DNA from 2 places in the Alkalihalobacillus sp. R86527 genome. Region 2 is predicted to be linked to the other one. Evidence: a T-box and tRNA genes for the amino acid it is inferred to sense, from the RefSeq annotation. Region 2 holds a T-box; the other holds one or more tRNA genes.
What was found. The T-box of region 2 lies ahead of SJY16_RS16860 (tryptophan--tRNA ligase). A T-box ahead of a tRNA ligase gene usually reads a tRNA of that ligase, here a tRNA-Trp.
Positions count from the first base shown of each region.

Region 1: it encodes a tRNA-Trp, which carries the amino acid that the T-box ahead of SJY16_RS16860 (tryptophan--tRNA ligase) is inferred to sense. The anticodon was not compared.

Region 1 is NZ_JAXHBW010000001.1:3,554,338-3,565,101, reverse strand. Features, by position in the region: gene perR (peroxide-responsive transcriptional repressor PerR) at 28-462, shown strand; gene SJY16_RS18640 (YgzB family protein) at 540-896, opposite strand; gene SJY16_RS18635 (nucleotidyltransferase-like protein) at 1,079-1,945, shown strand; rRNA gene SJY16_RS18630 (16S ribosomal RNA) at 2,217-3,767, shown strand; rRNA gene SJY16_RS18625 (23S ribosomal RNA) at 4,121-7,049, shown strand; rRNA gene rrf (5S ribosomal RNA) at 7,308-7,424, shown strand; tRNA gene SJY16_RS18615 (tRNA-Asn) at 7,435-7,509, shown strand; tRNA gene SJY16_RS18610 (tRNA-Ser) at 7,511-7,602, shown strand; tRNA gene SJY16_RS18605 (tRNA-Glu) at 7,618-7,692, shown strand; tRNA gene SJY16_RS18600 (tRNA-Val) at 7,720-7,795, shown strand; tRNA gene SJY16_RS18595 (tRNA-Asp) at 7,803-7,878, shown strand; tRNA gene SJY16_RS18590 (tRNA-Met) at 8,053-8,129, shown strand; tRNA gene SJY16_RS18585 (tRNA-Phe) at 8,317-8,392, shown strand; tRNA gene SJY16_RS18580 (tRNA-Thr) at 8,397-8,472, shown strand; tRNA gene SJY16_RS18575 (tRNA-Tyr) at 8,544-8,628, shown strand; tRNA gene SJY16_RS18570 (tRNA-Trp) at 8,634-8,707, shown strand; tRNA gene SJY16_RS18565 (tRNA-His) at 8,732-8,807, shown strand; tRNA gene SJY16_RS18560 (tRNA-Gln) at 8,812-8,886, shown strand; tRNA gene SJY16_RS18555 (tRNA-Gly) at 8,895-8,969, shown strand; tRNA gene SJY16_RS18550 (tRNA-Cys) at 8,979-9,053, shown strand; tRNA gene SJY16_RS18545 (tRNA-Leu) at 9,081-9,170, shown strand; tRNA gene SJY16_RS18540 (tRNA-Leu) at 9,202-9,286, shown strand; gene SJY16_RS18535 (DsbA family oxidoreductase) at 9,567-10,262, shown strand; gene yvfG (protein YvfG) at 10,314-10,535, opposite strand.
Region 2 is NZ_JAXHBW010000001.1:3,225,087-3,235,850, reverse strand. Features, by position in the region: gene SJY16_RS16890 (putative quinol monooxygenase) at 1-238, shown strand, start outside; gene arsC (arsenate reductase (thioredoxin)) at 299-721, opposite strand; gene SJY16_RS16880 (arsenic transporter) at 749-2,044, opposite strand; gene SJY16_RS16875 (ArsR/SmtB family transcription factor) at 2,058-2,402, opposite strand; gene SJY16_RS16870 (YjcZ family sporulation protein) at 2,626-2,721, shown strand; gene desB (Delta(10) desaturase DesB) at 2,859-3,914, opposite strand; T-box leader at 4,379-4,627, shown strand; gene SJY16_RS16860 (tryptophan--tRNA ligase) at 4,674-5,666, shown strand; gene SJY16_RS16855 (VOC family protein) at 5,749-6,075, shown strand; gene SJY16_RS16850 (class D sortase) at 6,202-6,816, opposite strand; gene bioB (biotin synthase BioB) at 7,030-8,034, shown strand; gene SJY16_RS16840 (site-2 protease family protein) at 8,071-8,550, opposite strand; gene SJY16_RS16835 (DinB family protein) at 8,781-9,251, shown strand; gene SJY16_RS16830 (serine hydrolase domain-containing protein) at 9,388-10,407, shown strand; gene SJY16_RS16825 (hypothetical protein) at 10,369-10,644, opposite strand.

The DNA.
Region 1 (10,764 bases), 330 kb from region 2:
GCTTGTTGGAAGAGAGGTGCATGACGAATGGCTGAAGAAAAACTGCATGGAGCAATAGAAGCAATGAAAAGCTCGGGCGTGCGTATAACCCCTCAACGTCATGCCATTTTGGAACATTTGATCCAATCTATGGCCCATCCTACAGCAGATGAAATATATAAGTCGCTTGAAGGTAAATTTCCTAATATGAGTGTAGCAACAGTTTATAATAACTTGAGAGTCTTTAAAGAGATTGGACTCGTGAAAGAGCTAACTTATGGTGATTCTTCAAGTAGGTTCGATTGTGTAACAACTGATCACTACCATATTATCTGTGATGATTGTGGTAAAATTGTAGACTTTCATTATCCAGGATTAGATGAAGTTGAAACGCTAGCTGAACAAGTCACTGGCTTCCAAGTTGGCGACCACAGGATGGAAATATACGGCTCATGTCCTGATTGTCAAAAGAATAAACACTAACAAAAAGCTCGCCTTAACTGGCGAGCTTTTTTAGTTGGTAAGAAAAAACAAGGAGCTAGCGGTAGCTCCTTGTTTTTTTACTTATCTTGTTTCTTACTATTATATTTTTCGTCGAACTCTACACCTTCTAAGTTAGGGTCCATTGTAAGTGGTTGTTTGCAATACATACAGGCATCTACTCGTCCAAGCACCTTTGTGGTTCTCTCACAATTAGGGCAGGTGACTTGTACAGCTTTCGTCGATAACATACCAATCCAGAAATATACGACTGCACTTGCGATCGTTGCTAGAAATCCGATGATCATGAATGCTGTCATTAAGAAAACAGATGTTTTGAAGAAAATACCTATATACATAATACCAATGCCAATAAATACTAAGCTCAGTGCGAACGTACGAATTCTATTTATTTTGTTTGTATACTTTAATTGCATCGCTTGTCCCTCCTGCAACCAAGTATAGCATATGCATTATCTGTAAGCACTTTCCTTTAGATCTTCCATAAAAAGTTCAAAATTAGCATTGCTTAATTTATAACAGGATTTATAATATTGAATGTTGAATTGTTTAGACAAGTACGGTTCCAAGAATAAAAGTACTGCTGGAGGAAAGTCAGATGGAAAATCTTTTAAGGCCGATTTACCAAGAAAGAGCGAGTCACCCTGAAACTCTTGGAGTTATTGTAATAGAGAAAACAAAACCACATCATCCTTTGACTGATAATTTTGATGTTGTTCTATTGATTATTGTAAGCAATAATCAAAAGCCATGGCTTGTTAAGCATTATGAGTTTGAGGAGAAGAGAGCAGCGATGCATGTCGTATCTGAGCAACAAGTTCAAGATTGGCTTCTTACAGGAAGTCATCGACGTTTGGTTGCATGGCTTGTGAATGGAAAAATCATCTTTGATCGAAATGAGTACATATCCGGATTGAAAGAACGTATCCGTGATTTCCCCGCGGAGGAACGTACTCGTAAGATTGGTGTTGAATTTGCAAAACTTATTAGAAGGTATATGGACGGAAAAGAATTGTTTGCTTCAAAGCAATATATGGATGCGTACAATTTCATTTTGCATGCATTGCATCACTTGGCGCGTCTATCTGTAATCGAACATGGTTTTCATCCTGAGATCACAGTTTGGAATCAAGTGAAGCATATTGAACCAGAGATCTTTAAATTGTATACAGAACTTCTAACAGGTGAGGATCCTCTTGATAAACGCCTTGAACTGCTTCTACTTGCTAATGACTTTTCACTTTCATCTAAATCCTTTAACGCTACTCTTCATATAAGAAAGGTGATGAATGAGCGCAAAGGAGTTTGGACGTACCAAGAGCTTTTGGAGGACGACCAGCTTAAAGAGTACGGAATAGATTTAGGTGCTCTTCTAGAATATATGGTTGAGAAAGAATTGATCGAAGTTCTACTTGCTGAAACAAAAGGTGAGGGAATATACAGTCGCCAGTATCGAGCAAAATAATGTTTTTAAAAGCGGAGGAAAAATATTATAAAAAGGGTTGACCATATTTTTCCCCCGTGCTATATTATTACTTGTCGCCGCAAGAGAGCAACGCGGCAAACAAAAACTTTTTAAAAAACGTTGTTGACTTCTGATGAGTTAATGTGTTACATTAATAAAGTCGCTGAAAACGACATTGGAAGAAACAAATCGATCTTTGAAAACTGAACGAAACGCCATGCAAGAAATTGTTTCTACGGAAACAACAAGTTTTAAAGCTAGATTAGACTTTCTATCGGAGAGTTTGATCCTGGCTCAGGACGAACGCTGGCGGCGTGCCTAATACATGCAAGTCGAGCGGAGAAATAGGAGCTTGCTCCTATTTCTCAGCGGCGGACGGGTGAGTAACACGTGGGCAACCTGCCCTACAGACTGGGATAACTCCGGGAAACCGGAGCTAATACCGGGTAATACATAGCATCGCATGATGCAACGTTGAAAGTTGGCTTTCGAGCTAACACTGTAGGATGGGCCCGCGGCGCATTAGCTAGTTGGTAAGGTAATGGCTTACCAAGGCAACGATGCGTAGCCGACCTGAGAGGGTGATCGGCCACACTGGGACTGAGACACGGCCCAGACTCCTACGGGAGGCAGCAGTAGGGAATCTTCCGCAATGGACGAAAGTCTGACGGAGCAACGCCGCGTGAGTGACGAAGGCTTTCGGGTCGTAAAGCTCTGTTGTTAGGGAAGAACAAGTACCGTTCGAATAGGGCGGTACCTTGACGGTACCTAACCAGAAAGCCACGGCTAACTACGTGCCAGCAGCCGCGGTAATACGTAGGTGGCAAGCGTTGTCCGGAATTATTGGGCGTAAAGCGCGCGCAGGCGGTCTCTTAAGTCTGATGTGAAAGCCCACGGCTCAACCGTGGAGGGCCATTGGAAACTGGGGGACTTGAGTGCAGAAGAGGAGAGTGGAATTCCACGTGTAGCGGTGAAATGCGTAGATATGTGGAGGAACACCAGTGGCGAAGGCGGCTCTCTGGTCTGTAACTGACGCTGAGGCGCGAAAGCGTGGGGAGCGAACAGGATTAGATACCCTGGTAGTCCACGCCGTAAACGATGAGTGCTAGGTGTTGGGGGGTTCCACCCTCAGTGCTGAAGTTAACACATTAAGCACTCCGCCTGGGGAGTACGACCGCAAGGTTGAAACTCAAAGGAATTGACGGGGGCCCGCACAAGCAGTGGAGCATGTGGTTTAATTCGAAGCAACGCGAAGAACCTTACCAGGTCTTGACATCCTCTGCCACTCCTAGAGATAGGACGTTCCCCTTCGGGGGACAGAGTGACAGGTGGTGCATGGTTGTCGTCAGCTCGTGTCGTGAGATGTTGGGTTAAGTCCCGCAACGAGCGCAACCCTTGATCTTAGTTGCCAGCATTCAGTTGGGCACTCTAAGGTGACTGCCGGTGACAAACCGGAGGAAGGTGGGGACGACGTCAAATCATCATGCCCCTTATGACCTGGGCTACACACGTGCTACAATGGACGGTACAAAGGGCTGCGACACCGCGAGGTGAAGCGAATCCCATAAAGCCGTTCTCAGTTCGGATTGTAGGCTGCAACTCGCCTACATGAAGCCGGAATTGCTAGTAATCGCGGATCAGCATGCCGCGGTGAATACGTTCCCGGGCCTTGTACACACCGCCCGTCACACCACGAGAGTTTGTAACACCCGAAGTCGGTGAGGTAACCTTTTGGAGCCAGCCGCCGAAGGTGGGACAAATGATTGGGGTGAAGTCGTAACAAGGTAGCCGTATCGGAAGGTGCGGCTGGATCACCTCCTTTCTATGGAGAATTACGAGGCAACATTGGTTGCCAAACTTGCATGAGCGTTTCGTTTAGTTTTGAAAGAATGATTGTATTCTTTCAAAACAGGCTAATTTGATGAAGCATTAGCGGATTCAAGAAGTAGCCTTGTTCCTTGAAAACTAGATAGCATAAACAACGACATCCAATAAAGAATTATTTTTTGCGTTATTTCTTAGTTAGTCACATCTTACGATGTGCAACATCAATGACGAGTTAGAAGCGAGAAATTCGAGGCGGCGAAATTCCGGAGGAGCGGAGCGTATTTGAATACGTGAGCACCGGAGGAATGAAGCCAACGAAGAAGTTCGAAGCTAATAACGAAGTCATAAGGTTAAGCTACTAAGGGCGCACGGTGGATGCCTTGGCACTAGAAGCCGATGAAGGACGGGACGAACACCGATATGCTTCGGGGAGCAGTAAGTACGCTTTGATCCGGAGATTTCCGAATGGGGGAACCCACCATCCGTAATGGGATGGTATCTATTTCTGAATACATAGGGAATAGAAGGCATACCCGGGGAACTGAAACATCTCAGTACCCGGAGGAAGAGAAAGCAATCGCGATTTCCTGAGTAGCGGCGAGCGAAACGGAATCAGCCCAAACCAGAGGGCTTGCCCTCTGGGGTTGTAGGACGTCTCATTGGAGTTACAAAGGCACGGATAGACGAAGCGACCTGGAAAGGTCCATCAGAGAAGGTAACAATCCTGTAGTCAAAATCCGCTGCCCTCCGAGACGGATCCTGAGTACGGCGGGACACGTGAAACCCCGTCGGAATCCGGGAGGACCATCTCCCAAGGCTAAATACTCTCTAGTGACCGATAGTGAACCAGTACCGTGAGGGAAAGGTGAAAAGCACCCCGGAAGGGGAGTGAAAGAGAACCTGAAACCGTGTGCCTACAACTAGTTGGAGCCCGTTAATGGGTGACAGCGTGCCTTTTGTAGAATGAACCGGCGAGTTACGATCCCGTGCAAGGTTAAGCCGAGAAGGCGGAGCCGCAGCGAAAGCGAGTCTGAATAGGGCGAAATAGTACGTGGTCGTAGACCCGAAACCGGGTGATCTACCCATGTCCAGGGTGAAGTTCAGGTAACACTGAATGGAGGCCCGAACCCACGCATGTTGAAAAATGCGGGGATGAGGTGTGGGTAGCGGTGAAATGCCAATCGAACCCGGAGATAGCTGGTTCTCTCCGAAATAGCTTTAGGGCTAGCCTCGCGGCAAGAATCTTGGAGGTAGAGCACTGATTGGACTAGGGGTCCCTACCGGATTACCGAATCCAGTCAAACTCCGAATGCCAACGATTTATCCGCGGGAGTCAGACTGCGAGTGATAAGATCCGTAGTCGAGAGGGAAACAGCCCAGACCACCAGCTAAGGTCCCAAAGTATACGTTAAGTGGAAAAGGATGTGGCGTTGCTTAGACAACCAGGATGTTGGCTTAGAAGCAGCCATCATTTAAAGAGTGCGTAATAGCTCACTGGTCGAGTGACGCTGCGCCGAAAATGTACCGGGGCTAAACGTATCACCGAAGCTGTGGATTGTCTTACGACAATGGTAGGAGAGCGTTCTAAGGGCTGCGAAGTCAGACCGAAAGGACTGGTGGAGCGCTTAGAAGTGAGAATGCCGGTATGAGTAGCGAAAGACAAGTGAGAATCTTGTCCGTCGAAAGCCCAAGGTTTCCTGAGGAAGGCTCGTCCGCTCAGGGTTAGTCGGGACCTAAGCCGAGGCCGAAAGGCGTAGGCGATGGATAACAGGTTGATATTCCTGTACCACCTCCTTTCCGTTTGAACGACGGGGGGACGCAGAAAGATAGGGAGAGCGCGCTGCTGGAAATGCGCGTCCAAGCGATTAGGCTGGTGAATAGGCAAATCCGTTCACCGCGAAGGCTGAGTCGTGATGGCGAGGGAATTAAGTACCGAAGTCCCTGATTCTACACTGCCAAGAAAAGCCTCTAGTGAGGAAAGAGGTGCCCGTACCGCAAACCGACACAGGTAGGCGAGGAGAGAATCCTAAGACGATCGGGAGAACTCTCGTTAAGGAACTCGGCAAAATGACCCCGTAACTTCGGGAGAAGGGGTGCTTCCTCGGGTGAATAGCCCAGGGGAGCCGCAGTGAAAAGATCCAAGCGACTGTTTAGCAAAAACACAGGTCTCTGCCAAGCCGCAAGGCGATGTATAGGGGCTGACACCTGCCCGGTGCTGGAAGGTTAAGAGGAGGGGTTATCCCTTACGGGAGAAGCTCTGAATCGAAGCCCCAGTAAACGGCGGCCGTAACTATAACGGTCCTAAGGTAGCGAAATTCCTTGTCGGGTAAGTTCCGACCCGCACGAAAGGTGCAACGACTTGGATACTGTCTCAACGAGAGACCCGGTGAAATTATAGTACCTGTGAAGATGCAGGTTACCCGCGACAGGACGGAAAGACCCCATGGAGCTTTACTGTAGCCTGATATTGGATTTTGGTACAGCTTGTACAGGATAGGTAGGAGCCATAGAAGCCGGACCGCTAGGTTCGGTGGAGGCGTCGGTGGGATACTACCCTGGCTGTACTGACATTCTAACCCAGCACCGTGATCCGGTGCGGAGACAGTGTCAGGTGGGCAGTTTGACTGGGGCGGTCGCCTCCTAAAGAGTAACGGAGGCGCCCAAAGGTTCCCTCAGAATGGTTGGAAATCATTCGCAGAGTGTAAAGGCACAAGGGAGCTTGACTGCGAGACCTACAAGTCGAGCAGGGACGAAAGTCGGGCTTAGTGATCCGGTGGTTCCGCATGGAAGGGCCATCGCTCAACGGATAAAAGCTACCCTGGGGATAACAGGCTTATCTCCCCCAAGAGTCCACATCGACGGGGAGGTTTGGCACCTCGATGTCGGCTCATCGCATCCTGGGGCTGAAGTAGGTCCCAAGGGTTGGGCTGTTCGCCCATTAAAGCGGTACGCGAGCTGGGTTCAGAACGTCGTGAGACAGTTCGGTCCCTATCCGTCGCGGGCGCAGGAAATTTGAGAGGAGCTGTCCTTAGTACGAGAGGACCGGGATGGACACACCGCTGGTGTACCAGTTGTTCCGCCAGGAGCATAGCTGGGTAGCTACGTGTGGAAGGGATAAGTGCTGAAAGCATCTAAGCATGAAGCCCCCCTCGAGATGAGATTTCCCACAGCGTCAAGCTGGTAAGATCCCTCAGAGATGATGAGGTTGATAGGTTCGGGGTGGAAGCGTGGCGACACGTGGAGCTGACGAATACTAATCGATCGAGGGCTTAACCTAAAACGAAAAGTAAAGCAGGCTTGGTCATATTCGCAGACCATTGGAGCTCTTGAACAGAAGGCGTTTTTCGCCTGAAGTGAAAGAGTGAAATGGGCAAGAATATAGCCTGCGGCACTAGACATCGCGAAAAAATATTGGAATACGTTGTTGCATGCTATCTAGTTTTCAGGGAATGAATTTTCTCTTGAAATATGATGAAATATATTGTAATATATATTTTGTCGCTAGCAATCCCACGAAAGTGAGAGCTGTTAGTAGTCTGGTGATGAAGGCGAAGAGGTCACACCCGTTCCCATGCCGAACACGGAAGTTAAGCTCTTCAGCGCCGATGGTAGTTGGGGGATCTCCCCCTGCAAGAGTAGGACGTCGCCAGGCTAATCATTATTCCACAGTAGCTCAGTGGTAGAGCTATCGGCTGTTAACCGATCGGTCGTAGGTTCGAATCCTACCTGTGGAGCCATGGAGAGCTGTCCGAGTGGCCGAAGGAGCACGATTGGAAATCGTGTAGACGGTCAACGCCGTCTCGAGGGTTCGAATCCCTCGCTCTCCGCCAGATACATAATAGAATGGCCCGTTGGTCAAGCGGTTAAGACACCGCCCTTTCACGGCGGTAACACGGGTTCGAATCCCGTACGGGTCACCATTTTAATAAGTAACATTTTCAATCTGTGGAGGATTAGCTCAGCTGGGAGAGCATCTGCCTTACAAGCAGAGGGTCGGCGGTTCGAGCCCGTCATCCTCCACCATTACAAAGGTCCCGTGGTGTAGCGGTTAACATGCCTGCCTGTCACGCAGGAGATCGCGGGTTCGATTCCCGTCGGGACCGCCATTTTTATTTCAACATTTATATCATTATTATCGTCGCGGGGTGGAGCAACGAGCGTTACTTCAATGAATCAACTTCGAGTTGTTTCGACGGATACGCATCGAAGCATAACCTTGTAGAGAAAGAAACAGATCACTGCATATAGAAGCAGGATCAGCATTAATTTTATATTATCGTCGCGGGGTGGAGCAGTTCGGTAGCTCGTCGGGCTCATAACCCGAAGGTCGCAGGTTCAAATCCTGCCCCCGCAACCAATAAAGAATTCTTACTACGTCGAATAAAGTTCGTGATAGAATTCAAAAGGGGTACCCGCTAGGGTGCAACCAAAATAAAATTTTAACTACGTCGATTTATCTTCTAAGCTAAAATTTAATCGGAGTCCCTTTAGGGGCAACCTATTCTCTTTTCTTAGATCGACCGTTAAAATAAATTTAAAAGAATGGCTCTGTAGCTCAGTCGGTAGAGCAGTGGACTGAAAATCCACGTGTCGGCGGTTCGATTCCGTCCGGAGCCACCATGTCGCCGGTCTAGCTCAATTGGTAGAGCAACTGACTTGTAATCAGTAGGTTGGGGGTTCAAGTCCTCTGGCCGGCACCATTTTTCCTAAAAAGGTATCAATTTCTATTGTTTTTATATATATTATATATTACAATGATAATTGTCTATTTGGAGGGGTAGCGAAGTGGCTAAACGCGGCGGACTGTAAATCCGCTCCCTCAGGGTTCGGCGGTTCGAATCCGTCCCCCTCCACCATTTATAGGGGTATAGTTTAAAGGTAGAACAGAGGTCTCCAAAACCTCCGGTGTGGGTTCGATTCCTACTACCCCTGCCAATTTATTTAAAAATTTTCTTTGTGGCGGTTGTGGCGAAGTGGTTAACGCACCGGATTGTGATTCCGGCATTCGTGGGTTCAATTCCCATCAGCCGCCCCATTCTTGGGCTATAGCCAAGCGGTAAGGCAACGGATTTTGATTCCGTCATGCGCTGGTTCGAATCCAGCTAGCCCAGCCATTTTTGTTGCGGAAGTAGTTCAGTGGTAGAACACCACCTTGCCAAGGTGGGGGTCGCGGGTTCGAATCCCGTCTTCCGCTCCATTTTTTTAAGGCGGCATAGCCAAGTGGTAAGGCACGGGTCTGCAAAACCCTTACGCCCCGGTTCAAATCCGGGTGCCGCCTCCAAATTTTATATTTTCACTTAAAAGTCCTGCCGGAGTGGCGGAATTGGCAGACGCACAGGACTTAAAATCCTGCGGAGGGTGTACCTCCGTGCCGGTTCGAGCCCGGCCTCCGGCACCATTTTCTTTCCGAAATTTAAAATTGTCTTTATGCCGGTGTGGCGGAATTGGCAGACGCGCACGACTCAAAATCGTGTTCCGCGAGGAGTGTCGGTTCGAACCCGACCACCGGTACCATTACATACTTTATACAAGAACGTTCAGGATTTCTACAGGGTAGAAGTCTTTTTTTATTGTCTAAAATCATTTGTACATTATTATGAGATATCCTTTTAATGATGGTAAGAACGAGGAAAGGGCGTATGGGATTATCCATTTGATGGTATGCCGTTCAACCTGGTATAGTTTCCCTCAGCTACTGATCAATCGACCAATCTACAATGAGCTTAAGATTATCCTCGTTCACTAAATGATGATACACTGAAAGTAAATCGTTTACTATGAAAGAGTGATAATAATGAGAGTAGAAATATGGTCTGATTTTGTGTGTCCTTTTTGTTATATTGGGAAACGACGCTTAGAGAATGCTCTTCAAACATTTCCACATCGTGATCAAGTTACAATAACCTATAGAAATTTTGAGCTTGATCCAAATGCTGAGAAATCTAGTGGGAAAAGTAAGGCTGAGTTGTTAGCTAGTAAGTATAACGTTAGTCTTGAACAAGCCGAGGGTATGTGTGAGAACATGAGACAACAGGCAGAAAATGAAAAGTTAACGTTTGATTTCAAGAATATGAAGCCTACTAATTCTTTCGATGCTCATCGCCTTCTCCAGTATGCCGCAAAACAGAATGTAATGGAGCAAATGACTGAGAGACTCTTCTATGCTTATTTTACAGAAACGAAAGACATCTCGGATCATGAGACACTTTGTGAGCTTGCTGAAGAGGTAGGGCTTAACACCACTGAAGTTAGCGCTATGCTCCATTCTGAAGAGTATGCAAAAGAAGTTCGTTATGATGAGTCACTTGGAAGCCAATTAGGCATTCAAGGAGTTCCGTTCTACGTCTTTGATGAGAAGTTTGCTGTTTCTGGTGCGCAATCTCCTGAGATGTTCCAACAGGCGCTAAATAAAGCATGGGATGAGAGTAAAGGGCTTGAAGTACTCAGTAGTGATGGAGATTCATGTGCGACTGATTCCTGTGATATCTAATTGAATGATAGCAAAAAAGCTCTCTTACTAAACGTGTAAGAGAGCTTCTTATTATTCTTCTGTCTTTTCTTCTTTAATCGTCTTATAAGCAGCGTCGAGATTTCGAATTCTCCGAATGATTTCGGAATTCTTATTAAGATTGTCGTAGATCATTGAAGAGACAACTGAACGATAATAACTGTTCATCGCTTCTAGTTTTGAGAAGACATCATTATTTTTCTTTATGTATTGTCTAAAATTCTCTTCAAAAAATGGTGTTGAAAAAGGTTCCATATGTTTGCTCCTTCCTACTAGATTAGATTGATTATCATATCATTGTAGATTCTATATTAATATATTGTAGACCAAATCTAAAGAAATTAATAATTTACTGTTGTTTTATTAATCAACTCTGTGTTATTCTAACTACATCAGCGAGGTTTGTAGAAAAACCTCGAATTATCACCATTTACCCAACGCAGTGTTTCGTTATTATTAACGAAGCGTTGCGTTTTTTTATGTT
Region 2 (10,764 bases):
AAATGAGGTATTCAATGTTCTAAGGAGCGTAACGAACGCATCCCGAAAAGAACCTGGTTGTATACAGTACGATTTGCATCGATCGATAGAAGGTTCGACTTACATTATTCATGAAGTGTGGAAGGATGAACAAGCGGTAGAAGCACACATAAGCTCGACGCATTATCAAGAATATCGAGAAAGCATTCCTGATTTTATAAGCACGAGAGAAGTGTATAAGATGAAGAAGGTCTTATGATCGATGTTATTTCGCTAAAAAGCCATCCTCTCAAGTGAGAGAATGGCTTTTTTTGGTGTGTTACTGCCCTTCTTTAGCAAAACGTTCGATGCGTGCATCGATCTCATCACGAACACGTTGGAAGAACGCCCATTTCTCTTCTTCTGACCCTTCAGCTTTTGCTGGATCGTCAAAGCCCCAGTGCTCACGCGTTACATGTGGAGGCGTCATCGGGCACTTATCATTTGCATCTCCACAAAGCGTAACGACCATATCAGCGTTGTTCAATAGCTCTGAATCAATCGTGTCAGAAGTTTGATTTGTGATATCAATGTCAACTTCTTTCATCGCTTTAACTGCATTAGGGTTTAAGCCATGCGCTTCGATACCAGCTGAATAAACATCGTAGCGATCGCTAAGATGCTTTTTTGCGAATCCTTCAGCCATTTGACTTCTGCAAGAGTTACCTGTACATAAGAAATAAATTGATTTTTTGTTAGACATAATGAGTAGTCTCCTCTTTGTTGAAAGTTAGATGATCAATAGCCAGAGATAGAGGCCAAAGAGCGTAATTAAAAGGGTTGGTACTGTTAAAATGATTCCAATTTTAAAATAGTATCCCCATGAAATTTTCACACCTTTTAGGGAAAGCACATGAAGCCATAATAGCGTTGCAAGTGAACCGATCGGCGTGATCTTTGGACCTAAGTCAGAGCCGATGATATTTGCGTAAATCAAGGCTTCTTTTAGTGTACCTGTAGTTGATGTTGCTTCAATTGCAAGGGCATCGATCATAACCGTAGGCATATTGTTCATAATTGAAGATAAGATCGCAGCGATGAAGCCCATCGAAACGGTCGCGGCTAGCAATCCTTGGTCTGCAGCACCTTGAATGAGGTCTGCGAGTACATCCGTTAAGCCAACATTACGAAGTCCGTAAACGACTACGTACATACCGATCGAGAAGAATACAATCGCCCAAGGTGCTCCATTAATGACTTTACGCGTTTCAACTGCGGAACTTTGTCTAGCCATCAGAAGGAAGAAGATCGCTACGATTCCTGCGATGATCGAAACGGGAACGCCGATAAATTCACTTGCAAAATACCCTACAAGAAGGACAGCAAGCACGAGCCAGGATAGTTTGAACATCTTCTCATCACGGATTGCTTCTTTAGGTGCTCTAAGCATCTTCAGATCATAGTTGCCTGGAATATCTTTTCTAAAGAAAAGGAAGAGCACAAGGATACTTGCTCCCAGTGAGAAGAGGTTTGGAACGATCATTCTTGAAGCATATTCAACGAACCCGATATCAAAAAAGTCCGCAGATACGATGTTCACAAGGTTACTCACAACGAGTGGTAATGAAGTCGTGTCTGCGATAAAACCACTCGCCATAATAAACGGGAATATCATTCTTTCTTGGAACTTAAGGTTCCGAACCATCGCAAGTACGATCGGAGTCAGAATAAGAGCTGCGCCATCATTAGCGAATAGTGCAGCGACAACAGCTCCGAGTAGTGTTACATAAATGAACATTCGGAGTCCGTTCCCTTTAGCTACTCTTGCCATATGAAGAGCAGCCCATTCGAAGAACCCAATTTCATCAAGGATAAGTGAAATTAAGATGATGGCAATAAACGCGAACGTGGCGTTCCACACGATTCCCGTTACTGTTATCACATCTTGAAAATCAACGACCCCTACAAGAAGTGCTAGAATCGCACCACCACAAGCCGTCCACCCGATTCCAAGGTTTTTCGGCTGCCAGATGACTAGAATCAGTGTAAGTATAAAAATCATGATTGCAAGTAGTACAGAAGTCACATTTATTCCTCCATTAATCACAGCGAATGCGTCGGCCGCTTATTTCTAGTTGGTGAAGCTTGTCTCTTTGATCTGGTATGAGCTGAATGACGCTTTCGATAATAGAAAAAGCTTCATGGTCCCTATTAAGCGAGTAAAAGATCCATTGGCTATTTCTGCGTTCTTTCACTAGTCCAGCATCTCGAAGTTTCCGAAGATGTTGACTGATAGAAGGTTGGCTCATATTAAGTAAGTCAACAAATTCGCAAACACAGCACTCGCCATCTTTTAACAAACCGATGATGGTTAGCCTTGTTTTATCTCCTAAAAGCTTAAGAACGTTAGAAGCTAATTCCATTTCAATGGCTGTTCGATTCATTGCATCACCTCCCGTCATTAGTATATAAGCATGTACTTATATGTGCAAAGGGTTTTTCGTAAATTCCTTCTTTTTTTAACTGAATGGAAGAAGGTCTAGGGGTTAAATTAGAGGATCCAGTGGGCTAAAACAAAGAATAACCCCCATACTAAACGAATGCCCATCCAACATAGCAACTGTCGCATAGGATATAGTAATCCATGATGGAAGGGAGGCCAACTCCATGGGATATGGTTACGGCAATGGGTTCGCTCTAATTGTAGTGCTGTTTATTCTCCTTATCATCGTAGGTGCAGCTTTTGTTGGAGGCGGGTGCTAATACTCGATTCATAAAGCTGCATGCTGCAGGAAATCCTGCCTAAAGCATGTAATGAGAACAAGTTTGCAGGGGAGATTAGCGTAGTCTGGTTTTCTCTGATAACTAGAAAAAGCAGCCCTTTTGGGCTGCTTTCCTATTTATTTCTTAGTAAGTTTTCGAGGGAAGATCGAATGTGGATTCAACTTGTTGCCTAGTGAACCAAATGCGTTTCCGTTGTTTGGATCGACGAGTTCATTGTGTTGAAAATAAACACGTGGCGTTTTCCATAATGCAATCATCGCTCTAGTCATCGGCATTTCGTGATAACGATCAGGCCACATATCTTTAATATGCTTTTTGACAATTGGATAGTATTTCGGGCTCATACCAGGGAATAAATGGTGCTCTGTATGGTAAGAGAAGTTAAAGTGGATCGTATCCACCCATTTCGGAACCGTAACAGTCAAGCTGTTTGCAAGTGGGTCATTCACAGGTGTTAATGGATTCAATCGATGGTTTGTTGAAATATAGGCCATCACGATAAAGTTTGCGATCAATAACGGGATGAAGAATGCGAAGATCCATTTTTCGAATCCCATGATGAATAGTAAACCGATCCATGTTACCCAAGGAAGGACAACTTGAAGCCAAACTTCAGTCTGTTTTCCGGATTTGAAATCTTTAATATAAACAAAGAACATTTTCATTGAATGTGCTGTGAACTGTAGAGTTAACGATGCAAAACTAAAGAATGCTCTGATGAAAAACGGAAGCTTGTAGATCCACTGAAAAACTTTCATCTTCGAAATTTTTTCGAGTGTTGGCCAAGCATCAGGGTCATTCTCATCATGTTGTGTATGCACATGGTGAGTCATATTGTGCCATTTTCTCCATAGCTTCGGACCAGTACTTAACGGGAAGAATGCGATTGCTCCGAGTGTATCGCGGAGCCAAGGCTTCCGGACAACTGTGCCGTGCAGAATTTCATGGCCAAGAAAGCCAAGTCCAGCAAAGCTTGAACCAATTACAACAGAGAAAACTAGATTGATTAGTGGATGTAGGTTAAAAAGTCCTACTATTAAGAAACTGGCAATTGTAATCAACAAGTAAATGAGACCGCCGAATAGTCGGCTTGGTACTGGTTTGAAGGCATCTTTCGGCAAGTGTTTTTTGACACGAGCAGCATACCAACTAAATGAATGTAGATCTTTCATTAAATCACCTTCCAATTGTCATTTGGGCAGAATTTTCAATAATCTTTTGTATGATTCGCAGTTAACTCTAACAGCACCATAGGGGCATGTCAATGGGATTTATGACCAAAAGTTATGACCTGGTACTAATTATCTCCGATTAAAAGAATATAAACCTTGTCATACCAGACGAAACACCTCCAAAACCAAACGATTGTAAAAATATTTTAAGCAGAAATATTTTTGCTCATACATCAAAATGAAAATGTAGAAATTTCTAAATATACCTTTTTATTGAATGGGAAGTTACCTGAAGTATAGAAGATACGGATATATTAGGAAGAAGAAACAAGTGGAATCTTACTTATATCTATTATTATTATAACGCTTATCGGAATAATAAGATAATTTAAAGGTCTTCATAGTTTTATTTGGAAAAAACTTCTTGACTACAGCGGATAAAGAATTTAGAATAATAAAAAAATAAACATGCGATGATGAAGAAGAGTAGCTTGGAGTGTCACGACAGAGAGCTGATGGTTGGTGTGAATCAGTGTGTGCGAAAGGTGAATGGGCTTTGGAGCTTCCGGACTGAAAGAGGAGTAGGTACCGGCGGAGTGAGTGTCTTACCGATAAAAGAGACACCTTATAGAAATTTCTCATTTCTGTAGGAGTTAAGAGCGTTTATTTACGTAAACGAATGAAGGTGGCACCACGGGTTTCTCGTCCTTTTATAGGATGAGGAGCCTTTTTTGTGTTGAGAAGAATGGGGGAGTAATCATGAAGAAAACGGTATTAACTGGAATTAAGCCAACGGGAAGGATTCACTTAGGAAACTATATCGGTGCGATCAAGCCTGCGTTAGAGCTTGCGCAAATTGAGAATCCTGTATACTTTGTCGCAGATTATCACGGATTAACGAAAGTACAAGATGCAGAACAAATGAAGGAGCTATCATATGGAATCGCGGCAACGTGGCTTGCATTGGGTCTAGACCCTTCCAAATCCATCTTCTATCGACAATCTGACGTTCCGGAAATCTTTGAACTATCATGGATTCTTGCTTGTTTTAGTTCGAAAGGCTTAATGAATCGTGCTCATGCTTATAAAGCAATCGTAGACCAAAACCGAGAAGCAGGGCGAGAACAAGATGATGGGGTGAACATGGGGCTCTTTACGTATCCAATATTGATGGCCTCTGATATCTTGTTATTTCAATCTGATCTTGTACCTGTTGGGAAAGATCAAATTCAGCATGTTGAAATCGCTCGTGATCTTGCAGAAACATTCAACAGGCAGTTTGGAGAGACATTTAAACTTCCAGAGTATGTTGTTGAGGAAGAATCAGCTGTATTGCCAGGGCTAGATGGTCGGAAAATGAGTAAGAGCTATAACAATACGATTCCGATTTTTGAGGAGCCTGATAAGCTTAGGAAGCTAATTAACAGAATTAAAACAGACTCAACAGAGCCTGATGAAGCGAAAGATCCTGATGAATCAATTGTGTTTGCGCTTTATCGAGAGTTTGCAAGTGAGGATGAAATTAATGCGATGCGCGAACGCTATGAAACAGGGATAGGCTGGGGAGAAGCGAAGCGAGAGCTATTCGATGTGATGAATGATGTGCTTGAGGAGCCTAGAAGGAAGTATAAGTACTACATCGAAAACCTTGATGAGATCGATCGAATTCTTGCCGAAGGCGCTGGTAAAGCCCGAGCTAAGGTAAGGCCTCTTCTTACTGATGTGAAGCGGAAAATTGGGATATATGTATAAAGCATTGTGGAAAAAGGAATAGCATGAATGAAAGAGAAGGTGGTTATGTGGGAATAATGAACAAAGGAAGTGAGGGGTCGCGATGAAGTACGAACTGTCTAAGAATATTGGTTTACAGGTGGAAAATGTGGCGGAAGCGAAAGCTTTTTATGAAGAAGTGTTTGGTTTGAAGCATCAAGAACATAGCACGGTAAACGAAGTTGAATTCAAAAGTGCTCACAATCATATCTTCTTGATCGATGGCGAAGAAAATCTCGGGCCTGTCTTAGAGTTGGAAGTAGAATCGTTAGAAGAAGCAAGAAACGATTTGCTGAAGAATGGATGCAAAATTGTTCGGTGGGAAGGCAAGGGAAAGGATTGTTATGTGCAGGATCCCTATGGAATGACGTTTAATATTTGGGAAAAGTAACAGCGAAAGAGCTGCCTAGCCGGCAGCTCTTCAGTTTGTAGGGAAAACATGGTTTGGATCGGGAAATCACTAGCCTATATCTATGGCCGATGGTCCTTAAGACTTTCAAGACACGCTGAGCTCTATTTATTTGTGGAGAGGTGTTTCAGTTGAAACGAGCTCTGACTGAATGATGTACCGCTCTGGAGCAAAACCGATGTAATCAAATGGATAACATGTCGTTAAGGTTAAGGTAGGCTCGTCTTTCTTAACGATTACAGAACGGTCGTCTTCATCAGTAATCCATATTTTTCTGACCTGGTAGTCATACACGGTGCCCTCGAAGTCGACATATAGATGGTCACCTTCCTCTACTTGATCGAGGTTATGAAAAACGGTATCTCGGTGACCAGAAAGAACAACGTGCCCATCTTTATTTGGTGTGACCGTCCATTTACTTTCGTGTAAACCGACACCTTTTTTTAAAGAATCTTCGTCTGTACCATAGTAGACGCTGTATGTATTACCGATGCGAGGAATCGAAAGCATCGCAGCTTTTTCCCCATATTCGAACGTCTTCGTTTCGTTGCTGTCTTCTACAGCAATGGTTTTCTCCTTCATGGAGGAATCCCAGCCTGGATGGCTTTCTTGTACCTCCTGAGGGTGATGTGTAACAGCCTTACTTTGATTTAAGAACGAGTAGCCACTCCACAACACAATCAAGAAGCCGGTGAATAAAAGAAGTAATCCAACTTTCTTCATAGGTATTCGTTCCCTTTTAAGTTCACTAGAATTATTCTCATTCTAACTCCCCCTAAAACAGTCTCTTCTAATTGTCTTCCTCATAAGGTGGTATGTAAACACATAATTTGAAAAATTTGAGAAATAACCAGATTGACAGACCTTTATACCGGTGGTAGTTTTAATGTTAACTAAAATATAATTTTAGTTAACATTAAAACAGGAGGCAACTTGATGCTAAAAGTTGAAGAAACAACATCTACTAATTGGGAAGAGTTTGCAGATCTTGCGCTTGAAGGGAAAACGCTAACAAAGGAACAAGCCATTTCAGTTCTGTCGTCATCTGATGAAGAGCTATTGCCTTTGCTTCACGCCGCATTCCGCGTGCGAAAGCATTATTATGGTAAAAAGGTAAAGTTGAACATGATTATTAATGCGAAGAGTGGTCTTTGTCCAGAGAACTGTGGATATTGTGCTCAATCTGCTTATGCGGATACGAATGTTGATAAATATTCTCTTCTAGAGAAAGATACGCTTGTGAACGGCGCACGCGAGGCAATGAATCGAAAAGCGGGTACATACTGTATTGTAATGAGTGGACGTGGAGCGACGAATAAAGAGCTTGATAAAGTAATCGATGCTGTAGAGGAAATCAAATCAGAAATGCCTCTAAAGATTTGTGCATGTCTTGGGATTCTCTCTTCTGAACAAACAAATCGTCTGAAAGAAGCTGGTGTCGATCGCTATAACCATAATATCAATACAAGTAAAGGACACCATGACAACGTAACAACAACTCATACATATGATCATCGTGTGAAAACGGTTGAAAATGTAAAGGAATCTGGCATTTCTCCATGCTCAGGTGTGATTGTTGGCATGGGTGAGTCACATGAAGATGTTTACGATATGGCGAGCGAGCTTCGTCGAATCGACGCTGATTCGATTCCGGTTAACTTCCTTTATTCTGTTCCAGGTACGAAGATGGAGAATATGGATGAACTTAATCCAAGATATTGCCTGAAGGTGCTAGCACTATTTAGGTTCATGAACCCTACAAAAGAAATCCGTATTTCTGGAGGTCGTGAAGTGAACCTTCGCTCCTTACAAGTGATGGGGTTATATGCTGCAAACTCTGTGTTTGTTGGAGATTACTTAACGACGGATGGAGCTGCCTCAACTTCTGATCACCAGATGATCGAAGACCTTGGCTTTGAAATCGAAGAATGTGCATTGTAACGTGAAAAGCTGCCCTTTGAGGCAGCTTTTTTGTCTTTAATCGATCGGATCTTCTGCTTTTCCATACCTTAGAACGTCGAAGATAGCGCGGCCATCACTAGGATTGCCAGAGCCATTTCGATAAGGCATAAGTGAAAAGAATATAAAATAAACGGAGAAATACGAGTATTGATAGAAGAAGAGGGTCGCAGGCATGATATCGAAGTTGATCAAGAAATTAATAATCAAAATCACAGCAAAGTTGAATATACTTCCTGCAGCGTAAATGGCAACATGTGCCCATGTTTTATTGTAAGTCAGTTCCTCGTACTGACACCATCCTTCCATGAAATACTTCTTTTTCACTTCTAAGGCTCCGAGATGAAAAAGCGTTTCGCCGGTACCTATACAAAACTTAATTTTCCCTCCAAAAAGTCTGGCTGTAAAAACATGACCAGCCTCATGTACAAGTTGTACGATGGGGAGAATTAAGAAGAAATTTATTAAAAACATCGGTATATCACTTAACGTAAACAAAACGATTCCTCCTGAATGATCTTTGTTGTAAACTATTTTGTGCAATGATACTGAGGTTACCCGATTTTGTTAGGGAACTAACAAGAATTTCAAAAAATGTGTATTTAAATAAAGGGTAATCAGGTGCAATATGGAAGTGTTTCTATGGAAACATGAAGTATTGTATGATAGAGGAGTAAGCTGCTTAGGGTATCGAAGCATCAATTTACATAATGAAAGGTGTGTTTCTTTTGGATAGTATTTTGAAACAAATGGACATGACTCGAACATTTCTGTTGATGGGGGCAGAGGAGATTACAGAAGAAAATGCGGATATCATTCCAAAAGGGTTTTCTAATTCGTTACGCTGGCAGCTGGGGCATGTGCTAGTATCGTTCGAATATATTGTTTTCCATATGGCAGGAGAAGAGGTTAAGCTTCCTGAAGGGTATGGTGAATTGTTTACAAGAGGAACTAGCCCGAAAGATTGGACAGTGGACCCTCCGAATGTAGCTGAATTGAAAGAATTACTAACTGAACAAATGGGACGATTTAAAGATACCTTCGGAAGTCGATTAGATGAAACAATCGAAGAGACGTTCAAGGCTGGACCTGTAGAATTAAACACTGTAGGTGAACTGATCCTTTTTGCGCTGTTTCATGAAAGTGAGCATGGCGGCTGTATCAAAGGACTACACCGTGCTATTAAAGGTGCAAATTAATAAGAGAGAGAGGCTGACGTTTGGGTTAGCCTCTTTTTTTAGTGCAAGCGAGCTCATTACACCTTCGTAATAAAGGATTTCAAGTGGAGCTATTGAACATACAAGGTAAGCGTAAGAAAGAGAGGGGCGAAGAAACATGCAGCCAGTGATTGACCAAATTGAGAAACAAATTAAAGAAGAAAAGTTCTCTGGAGTGGTGTACGCACGAAATCATAATGATGTCATTCTCGAATCGGCATCAGGCTTCGCTAACCGAGCGGAGGAAATCGAAAACAATATTCATACGAGCTTTGGAATTGCATCTGGTTGTAAGCTATTTACAGCGGTTGCAATCTGTCAGCTTGTAGAAAGAGGTCTATTGTCATTTCAATCAAAAATTGAAGATTGCTTTAAGGTTCCGTTCCCTAAATTTGATAACAACATAACGGTACATCAACTGTTGACACATACGTCAGGAATTCAGGATTATTTTGATGAAGAAACAATGGAGGACTATGAAGACTTATGGGTCCAAACACCGTCTTACACAATGAACGAACCGAAAGATTTCTTACCTTTGTTCCAGGATGGAGAAATGAAATTTCCTCCCGGGGAGAAATTCAACTATAATAACGCGGCATACATCATTTTGGGATTGATCGTGGAACAACTATCAGAGCAGTCTTTTACTGATTATGTTTCGACCAACATCTTTGAACCAAGTGGTATGCATGACTCGGGATATTTCCCTCAGGACGCACTCCCCAAGAATACGGCAAAAGGATATATCGATTTCAAAGATGGAACGTGGAAAACAAATGTGTATTCCATTCCCAAAAAAGGTGGACCAGATGGCGGTGCATATATTACAGCCCCTGATATGATCAATTTCTGGGAGAGCCTAATTAATGGTAGGTTGATCAGTAAACCATTCGTATTCAATTTGTTAACACCGCATGTGCACGTAAAGGGGAGTACCCACTATGGCTATGGTGTTTGGATCGATAAAAATGAGAATGCTATTACGAAATACCATGTGATGGGCTATGACCCTGGAGTGAGCTTCCATTCTGCTTATTACCCATCTTCAGATTTAATGATCGCTATTCCGTCAAATAAGGAAAGAGGTCCTTATAAATTATTGAAGATACTTGAACAAGAATGGGGCATTCAATAACAAACAAAGCCAGTGACGTCCAACGTCACTGGCTTTGTTTCGGTTGTCTAAAAAGTGCTTGTTATCCCTGTTGTTAATAAGTATGCTGCGAACAATACTAATCCAATGCTCGTTAGAACATAAGATTTTTTTTGATTTAAAATCGATTGCAAGTCCATTATTTGTATCGAAAAACCAGCTGTACTGAACGAGTGCGAAAACGATTATCAAGGCAATCCCAAAAGCGATGTTAATCATCGGAACTTCCTCCTTCAAGACATCCTTCACTTTACGAAACGTTCCAAGCACATTTCTCTTACCTATTTATACGATTTCTTCCTGCAATTGTTTCACGATACCCACTCTCGAACAAGTTTC